Regions from separate parts of the Chloroflexus aurantiacus J-10-fl genome, predicted to be linked through region 1. Evidence: a T-box and tRNA genes for the amino acid it is inferred to sense, from the RefSeq annotation. Region 1 holds a T-box; the other holds one or more tRNA genes.

Region 1 (4,213 bases):
CGACGTGCCCGGTGCCGCTGATTTTGCCGGTGAAGCTGCCGCCGCGATGCGTATCATCGATGGCGCATTGATTGTGCTCGATGCAAGTGCCGGTGTTGAAGTCGGTACCGAACTCTTCTGGGAGATGGCCGTCCAACAGCGCATTCCACGCATCCTGTTTGTCAATAAACTCGACCGCGAAAATGCGAATTTCTACCGCGTGATCGAGCAGGCCCGTGAGCTGCTCGATGCCGCTGTTATTCCGATGCAGATTCCTATCGGTGCCGGTAAAGAGTTCAAGGGTATTATCTCGCTGCGTCAACAACGAGCCTGGCTGACCAGCCCGAAACACGATGGCGGCTACATCGAGGCTGATGTGCCGGCGGAACTCAATGATCTGATGCACGAGTGGCGCACCGCGCTGATTGATAAAATTGCCGCAACCAATGATCATCTGATCGAACGGTATCTTGAAGGCGGTGAAGATGCGCTGACCCGCGAGGAATTGCTGCTCGGTCTGCGCACCGGTATTGCCGATGGCTCAATCGTGCCGGTGTTCTGCGGTTCAGCAACTGAAGTCGTGGGGATTGCCCAGCTCCTTAACGGAATCGTCGACTCAATTCCTTCCGCAGGCCGCAAGACAACCACCGCCACCGATCTGAACACCGACCAGGAGGTTGAGCTACGTCCAGACCGCGCCGAACCACTGGCAGCACTGGTCTTTAAGACGGTCTCTGACACCTACGGCAAGCTTAGCTATTTCCGCGTCTTTTCGGGTGAGGTGCGGGCCGGTATGACGCTCATGAATGCACGCACCCGTAAGGAAGAGCGCGTCGCCCACGTGTATATTGTGCGTGGTAAAGAGCAGATTGAGGTTGAGTCGGTCGGGCCTGGCGATATTGGTTTGTTAACGAAGCTCGGTGATACGCAAACCAACGATACCCTCTGCCTGTCGTCGCGACCACTCGCACTTACTCCTATCCAATTCCCGGCACCGGCCTTCATTGCAACGGTCAAACCACGCAGCCGTTCCGACCTTGACAAACTCAGCTCTGCGCTCACCAGGATGACCGAAGAGGATCCGTCTCTCCACGTATCCCGCGATCCGCGTACCGGCGAAGCGTTGCTCAGTGGTCTAAGCGAGACGCATCTGCAGATCATTGCCGAACGGATGAAGCGCAAGTTCGATGTGAATATTGACCTCGAACTGCCCCGCATCCCCTACCGCGAGACGATCCGTAGTGTTGCGACTGCTCAGTACCGCCACAAGAAACAAACCGGTGGGGCCGGTCAGTTCGCCGATGTCGCGCTGCGTGTTGAGCCGCTCCCACCCGATCCGAACCGTGAAGACCCGCTTGAGTTCGTGAACGAGATTGTGGGTGGCGTAATCTCGCGCGGGTTTATGCCGGCAATCGAAAAGGGTATTCGCGAGGCGATGGAAGAAGGCATCATTTCGGGTAATCCGGTTGTCGATGTACGGGCTGCTGTCTATGACGGGAAAGAACATCCGGTTGACTCGAAGGAAATTGCCTTCAAGACCGCTGCGAAAGAGGCGTTCCGCCTGGCTGCCCAAAAGGCCGGTGTGATCATTCTCGAACCGATTTACAACATGGAGATCATTGTTCCCGATCAGTTTGCCGGCGATGTGATGAGTGATATGAGCACGCGCCGTGGTCGGGTACAGGGGATGATGCCAACCGGCACCGGCAAGACGGTGATCCACGCCCAGGCTCCTCTGGTCGAGATTCAACGCTACGCAACCGATTTACGAGGGATGACCCAGGGCCGTGGCCGCTTCTCGATCAGTTTCGCGGGTTACGAAGAGGTGCCGCCACATCTGGTTAACCAGATTGTCGAAGCGCACAAGAAAGAACTGGAAGCGGCGCATAGCCACTGAGACGGTTCTGTCCGAAGGGATCAATGTAGGGGCGGGTTTGGAATAGGTTGAGAGTAGGGGCGGGTTTGGAACCCGCCCCTACAGCATTGGGCCTATGGAATGTCGGATAGCGGGTCGCCGGTTTGGTGCTACGCAGCGAATCCACTGATGGTAGTACCAGGTCGAGATGATGAGGGCGATCACCTGGGATGCGAGCCGGAGGCTCGCGCTCCCAGGTGTATACTGCTAACCGGCATGAGGGGGTTCGTTCAAAGGAGGCTCATCTGAATAATCCATACTGAGACTGCTGGCAAAGGTTCGCAAACAGGCAGTGAAACAGCTTTCCACTACTCCCCACTCCCCACATCAATATCCTTACCCCGTTCACCATGCTTGACGCAGCGCAACTCACGGCGTATACTGTCAGATAACGGCGATGACGGGGACGAGTAGCTATCGCCAGCTCTTCAGCGAGCCTGGGGCGGTGTGAGCCGGGTAGAAGCAGCGATAGTGAACATCACCCCTGAGCTGGCAGGTGAACCGCGTGATGGTTTCGTCCGCGCAGTAACCGCGCCCGGAACGCCCACCGTTAGCGGGGCAGAGTGTTGATCGACACTCGCAAAGTGCGGTGCTTAGTGGCAGGCGCCACAGCATCGAATTGGGGTGGTACCGCGGGGTTAATCTGCCTCGTCCCCTGTTGGGGACGGGGCTTTTGGTTTGGTTCGGATGGAGGTTTCATGTTCAGACCAGTTGACACTAACGTGAAGTTCCCCCAGCTCGAAGAAGAGGTGATTGCCTGGTGGGAAGCGAACAACATTGTCGCTAAATCGCTGGCAGCCGGCGACAAGCCGTTTGTCTTTTACGAGGGACCACCAACCTCGAACGGTCGCCCCGGTCTGCATCACACCATCTCACGCAGTTTCAAAGATGTGATCCTGCGCTATCGCGCTATGCAGGGTTATCGGATCATCGGTCGGCGCGAAGGCTGGGATACACACGGCCTGCCGGTTGAGATCGAGATCGAGAAGAAGCTTGGCTTCAGCGGCAAACCGGATATCGAGCGCTTTGGGATTGCCGAATTTAACCGTCTCTGCCGCGAAAGTGTCTGGGAGTATATTCAGGAGTGGAAGGCATTTACCAAGCGCATCGCCTTCTGGCTCAGCGAAGATGCCTACATCACCTACGAAAACGATTATATTGAGTCGACGTGGTGGATCTTCCGGCAACTGTGGGATCGCGGGCTACTCTTCCGCGATTACAAGGTGACGATGCACTGCCCGCGTTGTGGCACGAGTCTGAGCGACCACGAAGTGAGCCTCGGTGCCCGCGATGATGTTGATGATCCGAGTGTGTACATCAAGTTTCGGGTAAACGGCTTCACCGCACCGCCACCTGCCGTTGATGGTACCCTCGAAGGGGCATTTCTGGTGGCCTGGACGACCACACCCTGGACGTTGCCGGCTAATGTGGCCCTGGCCGTGAAGCATGATGCTGAATATGTCGAAGTCGAACACAACGGCGAGCGGCTGGTGATGGCTGCCGCATTGGTCGGCAATGTCTTGCCGGCTGAGAGCTTTACAGTGTTGCGTCACTTCCGCGGCAATGATCTGGTTGGTCTGCGCTATGAGCCACTCTTCCGGGGTGTGCCGGGTGCCGGTGACACCGTCGATTGGGATACTGCCTACCGGGTGATCGCCGACGAGATTGTCAGCCTCGATGATGGTACCGGCATCGTGCATATCGCGCCGGCTTACGGTGACCTGGAGGTTGGCCGCAAACACGGTCTACCCACCCTCTTCTCGGTTGGGTTGGACGGGCGCGTGCTGCCTGAATTCGCCGAACTCGGCTTTGCCGGTAAGTTTTTCAAAGAGGCCGATCCCGATATTACGCGGAATCTGAAACAACGGGGTTTACTCCTGCGCAGTGGCCGGGTCCGTCACTACTATCCCTTCTGCTGGCGCTGTAGTACACCGCTGCTCTACTACGCCAAGCGCTCGTGGTACATTCGCACGACTGCATTCAAGGCTGATCTGGTTGCCAATAATCAGCAGATCCACTGGGTTCCAGATCATATCCGCGATGGCCGCTTCGGTAACTGGCTTGAGAATAACATCGACTGGGCTATCAGCCGTGAGCGCTATTGGGGAACGCCCATCCCGATCTGGACTAACGCCGATGGCTCGCATATGGTCTGTATCGGTTCGCTGGCCGAACTGGAAGAGAAGGTCGGGCGTTCACTGCGCGATCTTGATCTCCACCGTCCTTACATCGATGAGGTGGTGTGGGAAGACCCAGAACACGGCCTGATGCGGCGTATTCCCGACGTTGCCGACTGCTGGTTTGACAGTGGTTCGATGC
Region 2 (4,213 bases), 520 kb from region 1:
AATTGGTACCGCCGAGAGCAGTGCCTGGGTGTATGGATGGAGTGGCATCGAATAGAGCTTTGGCCCTTCGGCCAGTTCGACCACCTTACCCAGGTACATCACCGCTACCCGGTCAGAGATATGGTTGACCACACTCAAGTCGTGGGCGATGAAGAGGTACGTCAGACCGAGTTTGTCCTGCAATTCTTCCAGCAAATTGACCACCTGGGCCTGGATGGAGACATCGAGCGCGGATACCGGCTCGTCACAGACCACAAAGTCTGGTTCGACGGCCAGCGCACGGGCAATACCAATCCGTTGACGTTGCCCACCGGAGAATTCGTGTGGGTAGCGATTCGCGAAGGCGGGGTTTAAGCCAACCAGATGCAGCAATTCTTCGACCCGTTCACGCACGGCGCGCCCTTCGCGTAGTTTGTGAACCCGGATCGGTTCGGCAATAATATCACCAACCGTCATGCGCGGGTTGAGCGAGGCGTAGGGGTCCTGGAAGATCATCTGCACCCGACGCCGCATCTGGCGTAGCGCATTTCCCTTCAGTTTGGTTAGATCGGTACCTTCAAACAACACTTGACCGCTGGTTGGTCGGTACAATTGCAGAATTGCACGTCCGGTTGTACTCTTGCCACATCCCGACTCGCCGACCAGACCGAGCGTTTCGCCGCGTTTGATACTAAAGCTCACCCCATCGACCGCCTTGACCGTACCAACCCGTCGTTGGAAGATAATTCCGCGCGTTACCGGGAAGTACATACGGAGATCTTTGATCTCGATGAGGTATTCACCGGATGATTGTTTCAGCGTAGTCATGCATCGCCTCATCTATCAAGCCGCCACATCGGTGGTCATCGTTCGCGGAACAGGTGTCTCTAGCGTAATGTCGAAATGACAGGCCGCTCGATGATCGGTGCCAACGCTGCGTAATTCCGGCACGCTTGCCAGGCACTCTTCACGTGCATAATCACAGCGTGGACTGAAGGGGCAAATAGGGGGAAGGTCGATCAAATTGGGTGGAAGACCCCGAATGGGTGTCAGGCGACGACCACGCTCTTCATCGAGCCGCGGAATTGAACGGAGCAATCCAATCGTGTATGGCATCCGTGGATTGGCAAAGATCTCGCTCGTTGGTCCCTCTTCGACCACCTTGCCGGCATACATTACCGTGACACGGTCAGTCATACCGGCGACCACGCCGAGATCGTGGGTGATCAGAATAACCGCTGTCTCAAGCTCTTCACGCAGGCGGTTGATCAACTCAAGGATTTGGGCCTGGATCGTCACATCGAGGGCAGTGGTAGGCTCGTCGGCAATGAGTAATTCAGGATTGCACGACAGCGCCATTGCAATCATCACCCGTTGCCGCATGCCACCCGAAAACTGATGCGGATAATTGTCGAGGCGCTTGCTGGCCGAGGGAATCCCGACCATATCAAGCAACTCAATGGCCCGGTCACGTGCCTCTTTTTTGCTCAACTTGAGATGCAATTCAAGCGACTCGGTAATCTGACGCCCTACCGTCAAGACAGGATTGAGTGATGTCATGGGGTCTTGAAAGATCATCGCGATCCGATTCCCGCGGATGTGGCGCATCTCCTCTTCGCTGGCCTGGAGCAGGTCTTCGCCGTCAAATAAAATTTGCCCGCCGACAATCTTGCCCGGCGGACTGGGAATCAGGCGCATAATGGAGAGCGATGTAACCGACTTACCGCACCCCGACTCGCCCACGATGCCGAGGGTTTCGCCGCGATTGACATAAAAAGAAACACCGTCAACTGCTTTGACGATGCCGTCCTGCGTGTGAAAATAGGTGCGCAGGTCACGAACTTCTAGCAATGGAGCCATACATTAATCCTCTGTTACGGTGTCGCACTGAATTTCTGGCGAACGTGACCATGCCTCTGCTTTGTTATGTTTACCTTTTCCTGTGCGGATGTTGGGGATAGTACCACAAGAAACCGGTTACTGTCAAGGATTTCGCATGACTTGACATGATCCCCAGGCTGTGCTATACTCTTCGGCGTTGTGAGGGCGTATAGCTCAGCAGGTTAGAGCGCAATCCTGATAAGATTGAGGTCGGTGGTTCGAGTCCACCTACGCCCACCAACCAGGAGAGAATAGAGAATGTCTCTCTATTCTCTCTTATTTTGGGGCGATAGCTCAGTTGGTAGAGCGTCTGCTTTGCACGCAGAAGGTCAGGGGTTCGAATCCCCTTCGCTCCACCACAATTCATCTCCCCCCTCCTGCTGTGCTGAAGGTCGTGGTTATGCCACGGCCTTTGGTTTTTTTGACGCAGCATACGCTCTCAGCCGGCAAACTGCTGCAAGTACGCCAGTACCTCGCTCACGCTGACCACATCACCGTATTTGCCATCGATGTCGAAGAGGTTGGCGAGGTGGGGTTCCGGAGCGCGATCACCGACACACTCACGGGGTACAATGACCCGAAATCCGTGTTGCATGCCGTCAACTGCACTGGCCCGAATGCAGCCACTGGTCGAACAGCCGATCATGATCAGTGTGTCAATCCGTAATGCGGTTAACGTTGCGGCAAGATGGGTACCGAAGAAGGCGCTGGCATACTTCTTTTCGATCACCAGATCATCTGGTTGCGGCGCAAGTTCATCGACGATGGCGATAAGCGGTGATTCGTGGGTGAGCTGGCGGAGTGCCGGTACTTTCTGGACGAAGATACCACCATCACGGCCATCACTGGCGTAAGCGACCGTGGTGTAGATGATGGGGATCGCCGCTGCACGAGCTGCTGCCAGCAGTGGTTGACTGGCCCGCACCGCGTCGGGTACGCCTGGCGCAGCGTAGAGGGGCGATCCGGGCGTGGTGTAGGCTTTGATGAAGTCGATAACCAGTAAAGCCGGCGAGGTGCCAAAGCCGACCCGTCCGGCCAGGCCGTGCCGGCGGTAGTCGGCGGTGAGATGATCGTAATCGGCCATGAACAATATCCTCCTTCCGCCAGATACGGGGGAGAGGGTGCAGGAAATAATTGCTTGAACCGCTGTGAAAGCTCTCTAGTTATGCTGCCGAACAGCAGAGGCTGGGGTGACAGGCAGCGGGATGGTACCATCCCCTGGTGGATATCCTGTCACCCCCATAATTCTGGCAACTATCAGTCGGCAGTTACAGCCTGCTGCTGCGCCGACGCCATTCGCTCGCGGCGAGCGGCGCGAGCCATGGCCCAGCGTACCGGTTGCGGCTTGCGCGGTGCCGGGAGACCGGTTTCGGCTTCGGCATTGGCCAGCAATTCTTCCAGCGGTGGCCCGAAGTCAAAGCCTTTAATTTCGCCGCGTGCTGCTGCCAGTTCGGCGCGTTTGGCTTCGGTAGCTGCCTCGTCAATCGTGAGATCGTCGCGGAGGACGACGCCGTAATCGTTCAGCGCCTTTTCGCGGCTTACCAATCCGTAACGCACGTCGCGCTGTACTGCCTCTGGTGGCCGGGTGAGCGGGTCTTTCCAGCCGCCACCACCGGCAGTCCGATACACCAGTTGATCTCCCGGCTCGACCGCGATCTGGTCGCACTTGCTGGGCAAGACCTGGCGGGTGCCGTCGGTGCGGATCAGCAGCTTGCTCGAACGACTCCCCGGCTTGCCGCCGACGTTGCCCCACGGTGGCGTCAGCCAGCGGTCATCGTGGATCGAAATCTCACCCGGTTCAAGGAAGGTGTAAATCTTCTCGATCCCGTTTCCTCCGCGATGGAAACCGGCACCGCCTGAGTCCATGATGCTGGTGTAACGCTCGATACGGATCGGGTAGTAGCTCTCCAGATATTCGGTGGGGATGTTGGTGAACAACGGCCACCACGAGTGTCCGTCCATACCGTCGCCAATTGGGCGACCGGGAATCCCACCGTAGTTGATCTCCATCAGATAGAAGAACTCGCCATCCTTATCATAGCCTGAGTAGAGCAGGTAGGGTGAGGTGCCATAACCGGCGGCGGTTGTGAATTCAGGCGCTCGCTTGGCCAGCGCACCGCCGAGCACATCGAACAGGCGTGTCAAGGCGTGGGTACGACAGCCGAGTGCTGCCGGGAATTCGGGCTGGATCAGGCTGCCCTTCGGCATGGTGACGTGCAGCAGCGGGTAGAAGCCGTCGTTGAACAGGATTTGAGGGTCGAAGACCATGATCAGGTAGACGCCGATGAACATCTTGAACATCGACTCGTTGAGGTAGAAGTTGATCGGCCCCATCGCCTGGGGATCGGTGCCT

Evidence for each region. A T-box is a leader RNA that pairs with one kind of tRNA and senses whether it is charged. The one in region 1 lies ahead of ileS (isoleucine--tRNA ligase), so its partner is inferred to be a tRNA-Ile.
Region 2: it has a tRNA-Ile gene. The T-box ahead of ileS (isoleucine--tRNA ligase) is inferred to sense a tRNA for this amino acid. The anticodon was not compared.

What each region holds. Positions count from the first base shown of each region.
Region 1 covers NC_010175.1:3,597,059-3,601,271, forward strand. The annotation lists gene fusA (elongation factor G) at 1-1,876, shown strand, start outside; T-box leader at 2,283-2,553, shown strand; gene ileS (isoleucine--tRNA ligase) at 2,593-4,213, shown strand, end outside.
Region 2 covers NC_010175.1:3,076,221-3,080,433, forward strand. The annotation lists gene CAUR_RS11840 (ABC transporter ATP-binding protein) at 1-807, opposite strand, end outside; gene CAUR_RS11845 (ABC transporter ATP-binding protein) at 823-1,839, opposite strand; tRNA gene CAUR_RS11850 (tRNA-Ile) at 2,024-2,100, shown strand; tRNA gene CAUR_RS11855 (tRNA-Ala) at 2,144-2,219, shown strand; gene CAUR_RS11860 (N-carbamoylsarcosine amidohydrolase) at 2,300-2,944, opposite strand; gene CAUR_RS11865 (hydantoinase B/oxoprolinase family protein) at 3,118-4,213, opposite strand, start outside.